Pedosphaera parvula Ellin514: one gene and its partners. The protein of the gene in region 1 interacts with the protein of each later gene in a pairwise test. Links are inferred from orthologs where the notes say so. Each region holds a gene or a part of one and is shown in the gene's direction. Other genes may lie near its edges.

The links. The genes of interacting proteins can lie anywhere in the genome.
Region 2: the proteins of groL (region 1) and grpE interact in binary tests that used the Escherichia coli proteins (3 or more experiments, as listed by UniProt). The link is inferred for Pedosphaera parvula Ellin514 from one-to-one orthologs.
Region 3: the proteins of groL (region 1) and aceE interact in binary tests that used the Escherichia coli proteins (3 or more experiments, as listed by UniProt). The link is inferred for Pedosphaera parvula Ellin514 from one-to-one orthologs.

Annotation. Positions count from the first base shown.
Region 1 is NZ_ABOX02000008.1:40,213-44,507, forward strand. The notes cover bases 573-3,547. They hold groL (chaperonin GroEL), read left to right. Parts: upstream 573-1,225; coding sequence 1,226-2,869; downstream 2,870-3,547. Other genes in these bases: dnaK (molecular chaperone DnaK), read left to right, coding at 573-743; groES (co-chaperone GroES), read left to right, coding at 894-1,187; CFLAV_RS08225 (type II secretion system protein), read left to right, coding at 3,019-3,547. Also shown: more of dnaK, read left to right, coding at 1-572; more of CFLAV_RS08225, read left to right, coding at 3,548-3,894.
Region 2 is NZ_ABOX02000036.1:33,019-36,402, reverse strand. Bases 661-3,384 are described here. They hold grpE (nucleotide exchange factor GrpE), read left to right. Parts: upstream 661-1,604; coding sequence 1,605-2,165; downstream 2,166-3,384. Other genes in these bases: CFLAV_RS22360 (RsmE family RNA methyltransferase), read left to right, coding at 3,349-3,384; dnaJ (molecular chaperone DnaJ), read left to right, coding at 2,174-3,316; CFLAV_RS22375 (glycosyltransferase family 117 protein), read left to right, coding at 661-1,480. In the rest of the region: more of CFLAV_RS22375, read left to right, coding at 1-660. UniProt on the Escherichia coli protein: Participates actively in the response to hyperosmotic and heat shock by preventing the aggregation of stress-denatured proteins, in association with DnaK and GrpE. It is the nucleotide exchange factor for DnaK and may function as a thermosensor.
Region 3 is NZ_ABOX02000037.1:4,775-8,695, reverse strand. The notes cover bases 661-3,921. They hold aceE (pyruvate dehydrogenase (acetyl-transferring), homodimeric type), read left to right. Parts: upstream 661-1,030; coding sequence 1,031-3,721; downstream 3,722-3,921. Other genes in these bases: CFLAV_RS22535 (2-oxo acid dehydrogenase subunit E2), read left to right, coding at 3,796-3,921; CFLAV_RS22545 (lipoate--protein ligase family protein), read right to left, coding at 661-881. In the rest of the region: CFLAV_RS32880 (BON domain-containing protein), read right to left, coding at 1-74; more of CFLAV_RS22545, read right to left, coding at 162-660. UniProt on the Escherichia coli protein: Component of the pyruvate dehydrogenase (PDH) complex, that catalyzes the overall conversion of pyruvate to acetyl-CoA and CO(2).

The DNA of each region.
Region 1 (4,295 bases):
TCACGAAGTTGATCGAGCGCAATACGACAGTGCCAACGCGCAAGTCGGAAATTTTCTCCACGGCTTCGGACAATCAACCGGGCGTGGAAATTCATGTGTTGCAGGGTGAGCGCCAGTTCTCCCGCGACAACAAGACGATCGGCAAGTTTCAATTGACCGACATTCCTCCGGCCCCGCGCGGAGTGCCGCAGATCGAAGTCACGTTCGACATCGATGCGAACGGCATCCTGCATGTGAATGCCAAGGACCTGGGCACCGGCAAGGAACAGAAAATCACCATCACGGCCAGCAGCGGTCTCTCGAAGGACGAGATCGAGAAGATGCGCCGCGATGCGGAGACGCACGCGGAAGAGGATAAGAAGCGTCGCGAAGAGATTGATGCCCGCAACGAGGCGGACAATGCGGTGTATCGCACGGAAAAGATGCTGAAGGATAACAAGGACAAGATTTCCGATGCGGATCGCAGCAAGATTGAAGGCGTGGTCAACGAGGTGAAGGAAGCCTTGAAGGGGAGCGATGGCGCGGCCATCAAGTCGGCCAACGACAAGCTTACCGAAGTTTCGCAATCGGTTTGGGCGGAGATTTACAAAGCCGCTTCGGAGAAGGCGCAAGGGGGCCAACCTGGCGGACAAGCTGGTGGACCTCAGCCTGGCCCTGAAGCTGGTGGGCAAGCCGGTGGCGACAAAGGTGGCAAGGACGAAGGTCCGATCATCGACGCCGAAGTGGTGGACGATAAGAAATAATATTGGCCCGCGATTCACGCGGAAGGCGCTTTGAAGAATGAAGTGTCCTTCCGCTTGTGTCTGCGGATTAAACGAATTTTCCTGCACGCGAGTGCGGCGGGATTTGATTCAATCAGTTAAATCAAAATAAAAGATAAAGGAAAACCAAGTATGGCACTAAACGTTAAGCCGCTCGGGGATCGCATCCTCGTTGAAGCGGTCGAAGAAAAAGAAACCAAAAAGGGCGGCATTATCATTCCTGATTCCGCCAAGGAAAAACCGATGGAAAGCATCGTCGTGGCACTCGGCACGGGCAAAACCGACGACAATGGGAAAAAAGTTCCTTTCGAAGTGAAGAAGGGCGATCGCGTGCTCGTGAGCAAATACGGCGGCACCGAGATCAAACTTGATGGCAAGGAATACAAAATCCTGAACTCGGATGACATTCTTGCCGTCCTTGAGTAACACTGAAACTCCAACAATTAACCTAGGATTAGAAATATATGGCAGCTAAACAATTGATATTTGACGAAGTTGCGCGTCAGTCCCTGCTCAAGGGTGTGGAAAAACTGAGCCGCGCGGTCAAGGCTACTCTCGGTCCCAAGGGTCGTAACGTAGTGCTCGACAAAAAATTTGGTTCTCCCACGGTGACCAAGGACGGCGTAACCGTCGCCAAGGAAATCGAACTGGAAGACCCTTATGAAAACATGGGCGCGCAAATGGTGCGTGAAGTCGCGAGCAAGACGAGCGACACCGCCGGTGACGGCACCACGACCGCGACCGTTCTCGCTGAAGCGATTTATCGCGAAGGTTTGAAGAACGTGACCGCTGGCGCCAGCCCGATCAGCCTGCAACGCGGCATCCAAAAGGCCGTTGATGCAGCCGTCGAGCACCTCGCCAAGATTGCCAAGAAGGTCAAGGACAAGGAAGAGATCAAGCAGGTCGCAACCGTTTCCGCCAACTGGGACACCACCATCGGCGAAATCATTGCTGACGCGATGGACAAGGTCGGCAAGGACGGCACCATCACGGTCGAAGAAGCCAAGTCCATCGAAACCACCCTCGACGTCGTCGAAGGTATGCAGTTCGACAAGGGCTATCTTTCTCCTTACTTCGTGACCAACGCGGAGTCGATGGAAGCCAAGCTGGAAGATGCTTACATCCTGAATTACGAAAAGAAAATCAGCAGCCTCAAGGATCTTCTGCCGATCCTCGAGAAGGTGGCCAAGATTGGCAAGCCGCTGTTGATCATTGCGGAAGACGTGGAAGGCGAAGCGCTCGCGACTCTGGTCGTGAACAAGCTGCGCGGCACGTTGAACATTTGTGCTGTGAAGGCGCCTGGCTTCGGTGATCGCCGCAAAGCGATGATGGAAGACATTGCCATCCTGACCGGCGGCAAATGCATTACCGAAGACCTGGGCATCAAGCTCGACTCCATCGGTTTGGAAGACCTCGGCCGTGCCAAGTCGATCGTGGTGGACAAGGAAAACACCACCATTGTGGAAGGTTACGGAAAGTCCTCTGAGATCCAGGGCCGCGTGAATCAAATCCGCCGTCAGATTGAAGAGACCACTTCGGATTACGACCGCGAAAAATTGCAGGAACGCCTGGCCAAGCTGGCCGGTGGCGTGGCCGTCATCAACGTCGGTGCCGCTACTGAAACCGAGATGAAGGAAAAGAAAGCCCGTGTGGAAGACGCGTTGCACGCGACTCGCGCGGCGGTTGAAGAAGGCATTGTGCCTGGTGGTGGCGTGGCCCTGCTCCGCTGTCTCCCTGCCATTGATTCTTTGAAGCTCGAAGGCGACGAACAGATCGGTGTCGAGATCGTGAAGCGCGCCATCGAAGCTCCTCTCCGTGCATTGGCTTCCAATGCCGGCGTGGAAGGCTCCATCGTGGTTCAGGAAGTCAAGAAGCGTAAAGGCAATGACGGTTACAACGTTGCCACCAACGAATACGAAGACCTGGTCAAGGCCGGCGTGGTTGATCCGAAGAAGGTCACCCGCTCTGCCCTGCAGAATGCTTCGTCCATCGCTGGTCTGCTCCTGACCACTGAATGCTTGATCACCGAAGTGCCGGAGAAGGAAAAGCCGGCTCCTGCTGGTCATGGCGGCGGCCACGGCGGCGGCATGGGCGGAATGGATTACTAATTCGCTCCTAAACATCGAGGAACCGAAAATCAATGGCGAGGTTGGCATCCCCAACCTCGCCCTTTTTGTTGGTTGGATGGAGGCGCTTTGCAATTGACAGAACGAGGCATTGGAACATAGTGGAATTGGTAAAAGCCCCATTTGTTCACATGAAGCCGAAACTTCCATTCGCTTCTCCACGGTGTGAAGAGGGATTCACACTCATTGAGTTGCTGGTCGTCATTGCGATTATTGCCATCCTGGCCGGACTGTTGTTACCGGTGTTGGGTAAAGGCAAGCAAAAGGCTCAAGGATTACAATGCATGTCCAGCCACCGGCAATTAACTTTGGCCTGGAGGATGTATAGTGAGGAGAACAACGACAAGTTGCTCTATGCCAGCCATGATTGGTTGCACCCGGAATCGAGCGCCTATGCCTGGGTGCTGGGAGATCTGGATTTTAATCCAGCCAATCCTTCGAATTGGGATCCTGACGTCGATATCAAGAAAAGTCCGATTTGGCCATATTGCGGAAATTCAACTGAGATATGGAGATGTCCCGCGGACAAATCCTTTGTGACTGTGAATGGAGAACGCAAGTCGCGGGTCAGAAGCATGTCCATGAACCTCTGGGTTGGTGGGTTCGCCGGTTATGACGGTCTTTTATCCGGGGGCAATGATTTGGTTTATGGCGGCAGCAATTGGCGCATTTATCTGCGGATGTCTGACATGACCGATCCTGGACCTTCCGGAACGTTTTTGTTAATGGACATGCGTGAGGACAGCATTGATTGGGGTAACTTCGCCACGGATATGCGAGGATGGCCAGACGCGCCTGGACAGGTTGGTCTTTATGACCTGCCGGCCAGTTACCATCATCGGGCGGGCGGATTGTCCTTCGCTGATGGGCACGCTGAAATCAAGCGATGGCGCGATAACAGAACGATGCCGTCGCTCGTACCCAACGGGTTCGTGCCGGACCAATTTAGTTCGCCAAATAATCCTGATGTAATCTGGCTCCAGGAACGTGCCACAAGGGCGAAGTAATAATACTAAGCCAAAAGCCAAAAGAGTTTGTGGATGTCTTGACCTTGGCCGCCAGCAAGGCAATATTGTGAGGTCGTTTTCGGGGGCGTACTGGTTTCGACTTGGGAGATACGCCAGAGGCGGCATGCCGAGGATGGTTCGTTGGCCTCGTAAAAAATCGAACCAAAAAATAAAAGCTACTGAAGAATTAGCTCTCGCGGCTTAATGCCACGACGTTCACTGCTGGACACCTGCTACGGTGGATGAACGCTACAGCAGGTTAGATCAAATGCGGAGACTGCGCGCGGTTGGTCGAAAAATTTCATGCAGACTAGGCAGTGCGAATCGTGTCAGAGCGTAATCGCATAGCAGAAAACTCTCCTTTGACTAAGCATGTAGTCGCGGCTGGTTGGTTTGCCAAG
Region 2 (3,384 bases), on another replicon or contig:
ATTGTTGCGTTCGAAAAAGGAAAAGGAAGACAATTATAAAACGAACATTCTAGCTGGCCTCGCTTATAATGTCCTGGATAAACCGTTTCTGCGCTTGGGCGCAAAAATTGAAGCCCAGCGCCGCGCTGAAGGTGTATATCCTCCCAATGAAATCTACACTCCGACACCAAAGGACTCAGAACAATGCTTCCAGGAGTATCTGGGAGACGCCCAGCGCCGGTATGCTCATGACGAGCAGCGTCCTAATGAGGCAAAACAGATAAAACCGGGGGAGGACGTTCGGGTCATCGAAAATCGTGTTCAGGTTTCAGGCCAGGTCGCTGTAATGTCCATCAACGGCCTGCTGACCAAGACTATATTTGAGCACAATACTAATAATGAGTTCTTTGTCGAAGAGAGTTTTCCTCTGGACTGGATGTATCCCTACCTTACTCCCTTTGGCATCATCATGAAGATCAACCGACAGCCCCTGGCTGAATTCTCGGCTGACATCATCAAGAAAGACCATGATTTCTGGGCTAAATATTCAGAACGCCTTACCGGAAACGTGGTTACCAACGAGACGTCAGTCAAGGACATCGCTGCCTTTATTGAAAAGGTTTATCTCGAGCGCGATTTCAATGGATTTAAAGGAGATCGTAAATTCGTTCGTGATGACCAGGGACAAAAAGCCTTTTCGAAGCTCCGTAGTTCCATTGGCGGAATTTATGCCTGGAGAGCCAACAATTCACCACTGGGAACCCCGGACCACGAGCGCATGCTGAAGGAAGCCGACTTTGCTTTCCGCCAAGCCTTTGCTTTTTGTCCATACAGTCCAGAGGCCGTGTTTCGGTACGTTCAACTATTAGCCAGTCAAAACAAGCCGGAAAAATTGGATGATGCCATTTTGGTTGCGAGTACCTGCTTGAAACTCGATCCTTACAACACACAGGTGGAAGGTCTGGTTAAGCAGCTCAAGGAAATTAGGAAGGGCGGTTATACCATGGCTCCTCCGCAGAATGCTCCTCAACCCACAGCAAACATTCCGGCTTTGGAAAAAGAATGGGCAGCCAACCCTGTAAATTTCCAAGTCGGATTCAACCTTGCGGTTGCCTACCTGCAGACCCAACAGAACGACAAGGCATTCCAAATTCTGGACCAGATTCTGAATAGTCCCAAAGCTGACGCCAACGCAGTCCTTTCTGTCGCCAGATTATATGCTCAGCTTGCGAACTCTCCCAAATTGGAAATTGCGCTGGAAAAACTTGCAAAAATGGAGCCGGACTCCCCGGAAGCATCCTATGACCTCGCCGCGATGAAAACCGCGGTCGATAAGCCTGAGGAAGCCATTCAGGCATTACGTAATGCCTTGGCCGCGAACGCTAAACGGTTGGCAAAAGACCCTAAAGCCACCAATCTCTCAATTACTGCCAAAAATGATCCTCGGTTTGATAAACTACGGAAAAATCCGGAATTTCTGAAACTTGTCGATTCAAAGTAGTTAATCAAGTTTACCTTACATCATTGGTAAGCTTATGAGAGTTGCCCATAGGCAAATAATCATTTATTTTAAACAATATTGATTTATTTCCATAGGGAACAATTCGGTCATAATGAATAACACAATGCCAGAAGTTAAACCACCAACGGACATGGAGAGTGCGGAAACTCAAAATCAAGCCAAGGCTCTGGTGCCAGAGCCATTGTCCCCTGAACAGATTGAGGATCTGAAGACTCAAGCAGCCAAAGCGGACGAGAATTGGCAACGTGCTCTCCGCACAGCCGCCGACCTGGACAACTTCAAAAAACGTGCGAGCCGCGAGAAGGAAGAGGCCATCAAGTTCGCCAACGAGTCACTCATCAAGCGACTGGTGCCAGTACTCGACAATTTCGATGCCGCCATGGCCGCAGCCAACCAAGCCCAGGGAGGGTCGGTTCAGTCGCTGCAGACTGGCGTAAACATGATCCTTCAACAACTCAAAAACGCGCTCGCTGAATCGGGTTTGGAGGAAGTGGATGCCACCGGCAAAACTTTTGATCCAAATCTCCATGAAGCCATTTCTCAACAGGACAGCACTGAAGTCCCCGAAGGACAGGTTTTGCAACAATTGCGCAAGGGGTATAAATTGCGGGAACGATTGATCCGGCCTGCCAGTGTAATGGTCGCCAAAAAACCTGCTGCTTAGATCTTCCAATGGCTAAACGAGATTATTACGAGGTGCTCGGTGTCGAGCGCACTGTCGAATTCGAGGAAATTAAAAAATCCTACCGCAAACTCGCTGTCAAATTTCATCCTGACAAAAATCCAGGCGATAAGGCGGCCGAGGAGAAATTCAAGGAACTCGGTGAAGCCTATGAGGCTCTTAGCGATCCTCAGAAGCGGGCTGCGTATGACCAATACGGCCACGCTGCATTCGATCCCCGGATGCGAGGTGGTGGTGGCGGACGCGCCGGAGGCTTCCACGATCCTTCAGATATTTTCCGTGAAGTTTTCGGCGGCGGTGGTGGCGGCAGCATTTTCGAAGACTTGTTCGGCGGTGGGCGCAGCGATCCCACCCAACCGCAGCGTGGAGCCGATCTCCGGTACGATATGGAGATTTCGTTTGATGAAGCAGCCCACGGCGTTGAAAAAGAAATTACCGTTACCAAGCAGGACCGTTGCGACGTTTGCAATGGCACTGGCGCAGAGAGCGGTTCCAAGAGCAAAACCTGCCCCACCTGTGGCGGTCGCGGTCAGGTGATCAGTTCACGTGGCATTTTCAGCATAGCCCAAACCTGCCCTCGTTGCGAAGGTGCTGGCCGGGTCATCGAGAAGCCTTGCAAAGCCTGTAATGGCGCTGGTCGCCGTGAACGTACTACCAAGATCAAATTAAAGATTCCTCCTGGTGTTGACACAGGATCGCGTCTGCGTTCTTCCGGGAATGGCGAAGCTGGACTTCGAGGCGGTACTCCCGGTGACCTCTATGTCGTCCTCCACGTCAAGCCACACGAAATATTCCAGCGTGAAGGTGACGATCTGATCTGTGATGTGCCCATTAGTTTTGTTCAGGCTGCCTTGGGATCGGAAATTGAAGTCCCAACGCTGGCAGGTAAAACTCATATCAAAGTTCCTGCTGGAACACAACCTGGCACCACCTTCCGGCTTAAAGGTAAGGGCATGAGAAACGTTCAAGGATTTGGCTCAGGAGATTTGCACGTCCGTGTAACCGTCGAGGTTCCCGCGCATCTTAACAGCGCTCAAAAAGCGAAGCTGCAGGAATTCGCCGCCTTGTGCGATGAAACCGTCAATCCTCTAACCAAGGGTTTCTTTGAAAAGGCTAAAAACCTTTTCAGTTAATCTCAGTTCGTAATCAGAAGGAAATCTGTTCAATGCATAGATTCTATTTGCCACCAGAGGAATGTAAG
Region 3 (3,921 bases), on another replicon or contig:
ACATCAGCATAATACCATATGGCCACACCAACAAGAATCAGTGCGAAAAACGAACCAAGTAAAAAATTCTTCATTCCGTTACCCTCAAATCAGGTAAACCGCGGAGTCGAAAAAGTCAAATGAACAAAGTAGGCTGCAAGCCGTTGTCAGTAGCAAAGTTACTAAAACCTGAGGTTCCACTCATCGGTCGAATATTTGTTCAATACGAGGTCTGCCGTCTGCTCCTGCGGCCAATCGGTCAACGGCTCAGTTACGGCCCATGTTCTTTGTATGGCGTGTTTCACTGTCTCTACAGGCAGGTTTAGATTGGTCAGGAAATCCGAATGCCGACGGTTCTGACGGTAATCCGGCTGTTTCGAAGGCATCGCAAGCAGGTTTTCGATGAGCGGCAGGTCAAAATTCAATAGGATCGTTCCATGAAAAATTAGAAAGTGGCGTTTACGTCGTTGGGCATTTCCGGAAAACTTGACGTTGTTGATCGCCAAATCGGTATGCCCCTGCACGCTGCTGGAGGTTGACAACAAGGGCTGTAAGGCCTTGAGTTGTTGCTTCATTATGTAAGTATTGGTGTCCGAAATGGTTGCCAGCGCAGACCCTCTTTGAATCCGGAGCACGAGAGAATAATTCAAGCATCCCGGGCCTTGGAGCACTGTTCCGCCTCCACTGCACCTTCTTAGAACTGGAACCAGGTTGGTTTCACAGGCCTTCAGATTCACTTCCGTCGCCGCCTTGTTGGCGTATCCCAGAACAACAAAGTGTTGCCGTGGTTCCCAAAAGCGGAGCAACTCCTCTTCCCGGCCCTGTTCGCAGTAGTCCAGCAGTGCTTCTTCGCACGCCAGGTTCTCCGCGGGTGTTGGCAAAGTAAGATCGAGGTATTTCATTTACTGATGTGGAAGTGTGCTAAGTTATTTTTCGTGATGCGTGATGCCAGGAAATTGTTGGGCTGAGTGTTCTGCAGCACTTCAGGTAGCAATTAATCTTCGTTTGGACAGTCACGATTCAGAATAATCATCAAGACTTGCATAACAAAGTGAAATTGAAGAGCGAAAATTCTGACGAGCGGGCAGCAGCGACTCAATCTCATGGACACGCCGTGTCTGCGACTGGCAAACCCGGTGTTCAGGATTGGGTCGAGCCACTGGAAGCAGCCTTGGAGCTGATTTTGAGGAGCCAGGAGCCCGAAAAAATTACACGCTTTCTGCAAAGACTTGCCGAACGTCTAAGTGAATCAGGAGTCAAGGTTCCGCCGATCGTAAACACACCCTACATTAACACTATTCCTGTAGAACGACAGCCCGCCTATCCCGGAGATTGGCAAACGGAGGTAAAAATCAAAAGCTATATCCGCTGGAACGCCATGGCCATGGTGGTGAATGCGAACCGACTACATGACGGTTTGGGGGGACATATCTCAACATTTGCATCCTCGGCCACCCTGTACGAGGTGGCTTTCAACCATTTCTTCCGCGGCCGAACGGGGGATTTTCCAGGGGACATGATTTATTTTCAAGGTCACGCCTCGCCCGGTATTTATGCCCGTGCTTTCCTGGAGCATCGTTTGGACGAAAGGGATTTGCAAAATTTCCGTCAGGAACTCGCGGAAGGTGGCGGCCTGCCCTCCTATCCTCATCCTTATTTGTTGCCGAATTTTTGGCAGTTCCCAACGGTCTCGATGGGACTTGGTCCAATCTGCTCAATCTATCAGGCTCGCTTTAACAGGTACCTAAGAGCGCGTGGTTTTTTGAAGGATGAAGAGCCAAAGGTCTGGTGTTTCATTGGCGATGGCGAAACCGATGAACCGGAAACACTCGGACCTCTTACCTTGGGGGCTCGTGAAAATTTGGACAATTTGATTTGGGTCATCAATTGCAATCTGCAGCGATTGGACGGGCCGGTGCGTGGCAATGGCAAAATCATTCAGGAACTGGAAGGATTGTTTACCGGAGCTGGCTGGAACGTGATCAAAGTCATTTGGGGTTCCGATTGGGATGAATTGCTGGCCAAGGATAAAACCGGCTTGCTGATCAAACGCATGGACGAAGTGGTGGATGGCGATTATCAAAAGTACTCCGTCGAACCCGGCAGTTACACACGCAAACATTTCTTTGGCAAATATCCTGAATTGCTGCCATTGGTTAATCACCTGAGTGACGAGCAAATTCGCAAGTTGCTCCGTGGAGGTCATGACACTCGCAAGATGTTCGCCGCCTACAGGGCAGCGATGGAGCATAAGGGATCGCCTACTGTAATTCTGGCCAAGACCATCAAAGGCTACGGTTTGGGTGAAGCTGGTGAAGGCAGAAACATCACTCATCAGCAGAAAAAGCTGAACGAAAAAGAACTGCGAGAGTTTCGCACACGCTTCAAGATTCCGATAAATGATGAAGAAGTGGCCGAGGCTCCATTCTATCGGCCCGACGTGGAAAGTTCCGAGCACAAATATTTGATGGAACGTCGGAAGGCACTCGGCGGTTTTCTGCCTCAGCGGCAGGTTTCAGCACCGGCTTTGGAGGTTCCCAAACAGGAGTTTTTCGTTGAACTGCTCAAAGGCGGAAGTTCCAACAGCACCACCAGTTCCTTCGGACGTATTCTGGCGATGTTACTGCGCCATAAGTTAATTGGTAAAAACATTGTTCCCATTATTCCTGACGAAGCGCGCACATTCGGGTTGGACGCCCTTTTTAAGGACATCGGCATTTATTCACCCAAGGGGCAGCTTTATGAGCCGGTGGACAAGGATTCGCTGCTCTATTACCACGAAAGCCGGGACGGACAGATTCTTGAGGAGGGAATTACTGAAGCGGGTTCGATGTCTTCCTTGATTGCAGCTGGCACCGCGTACGCGAGCCTCGGCGTGAACATGATTCCATTTTACATTTACTATTCGATGTTTGGATTCCAGCGTGTTGGGGATTTAATGTGGCTCGCCGGAGATATCAGGGCCAAGGGCTTTCTGTTGGGTGCGACCTATGGTCGAACGACGTTGAACGGTGAAGGCTTGCAACATCAAGATGGTCACAGTCTCTTGTTGGCCAGCACCATCCCAACACTCCTGGCCTATGATGCAGCTTTCGGTTATGAAGTGGCCACTATCATCACTGAGGGCCTTCATCGGATGTATGAAAAGGGGGAGGAGATTCTATATTATCTTACCCTTTATAATGAGAGGTATCCGATGCCAGCGATGCCGGCAGGCGTCCGGGAAGGAATTCTCAAGGGACTTTATAAATTCAAAACCGGTCCTGAAAAGCTGAAGCACAAGGCCCACATTTTTGGCAGTGGTCCCATTATTAATGAAGCTTTGCGTGCCCAAACCATTTTGGCCGATGACTACAATGTTTCGGCCGATGTCTGGAGTGCAACCAGTTATAAGTCCTTACGGAACGATGCATTGGGAGTGAAGCGTTGGAACATGTTGCATCCGGCTGAAAATCCGAAGCTCTCCTATGTTGAGAATGTGCTGGTGAATGAAAAGGGTCCCTTTATAGCTGTATCGGATACCATGAAGAGTGTTCCCGATCAGATCGCTCCATGGGTGCCTGGCGGATTGGTGACATTGGGCACTGACGGTTTTGGTCGCAGCGATACGCGTGCCCGTCTGCGCCGGTTTTTCGAAATCGATGCAGAGTTGGTGGTGATCGCAACTCTCCATGCGTTAGCCGGGAAAGGTCTGATTGAAAAAGGGTTGGTTGCGCAGGCGATCAAAGATTTAAATTGTTGATCCGGAAAAGATGCATCCGGCAGTCGTCGTCTAAGAAAGTCCAAAAGAACCGTAGCGTTTTGATGCAGAGAATTATGGATGTTAAATTACCTAACTTGGGCGAGGGGGCCGATTCGGGCACCGTGGTTAATGTTTTGGTAAAGGAAGGCGATAAGGTTGAAAAGGACCAACCCCTCATTGAATTGGAAAATGAAAAGGCT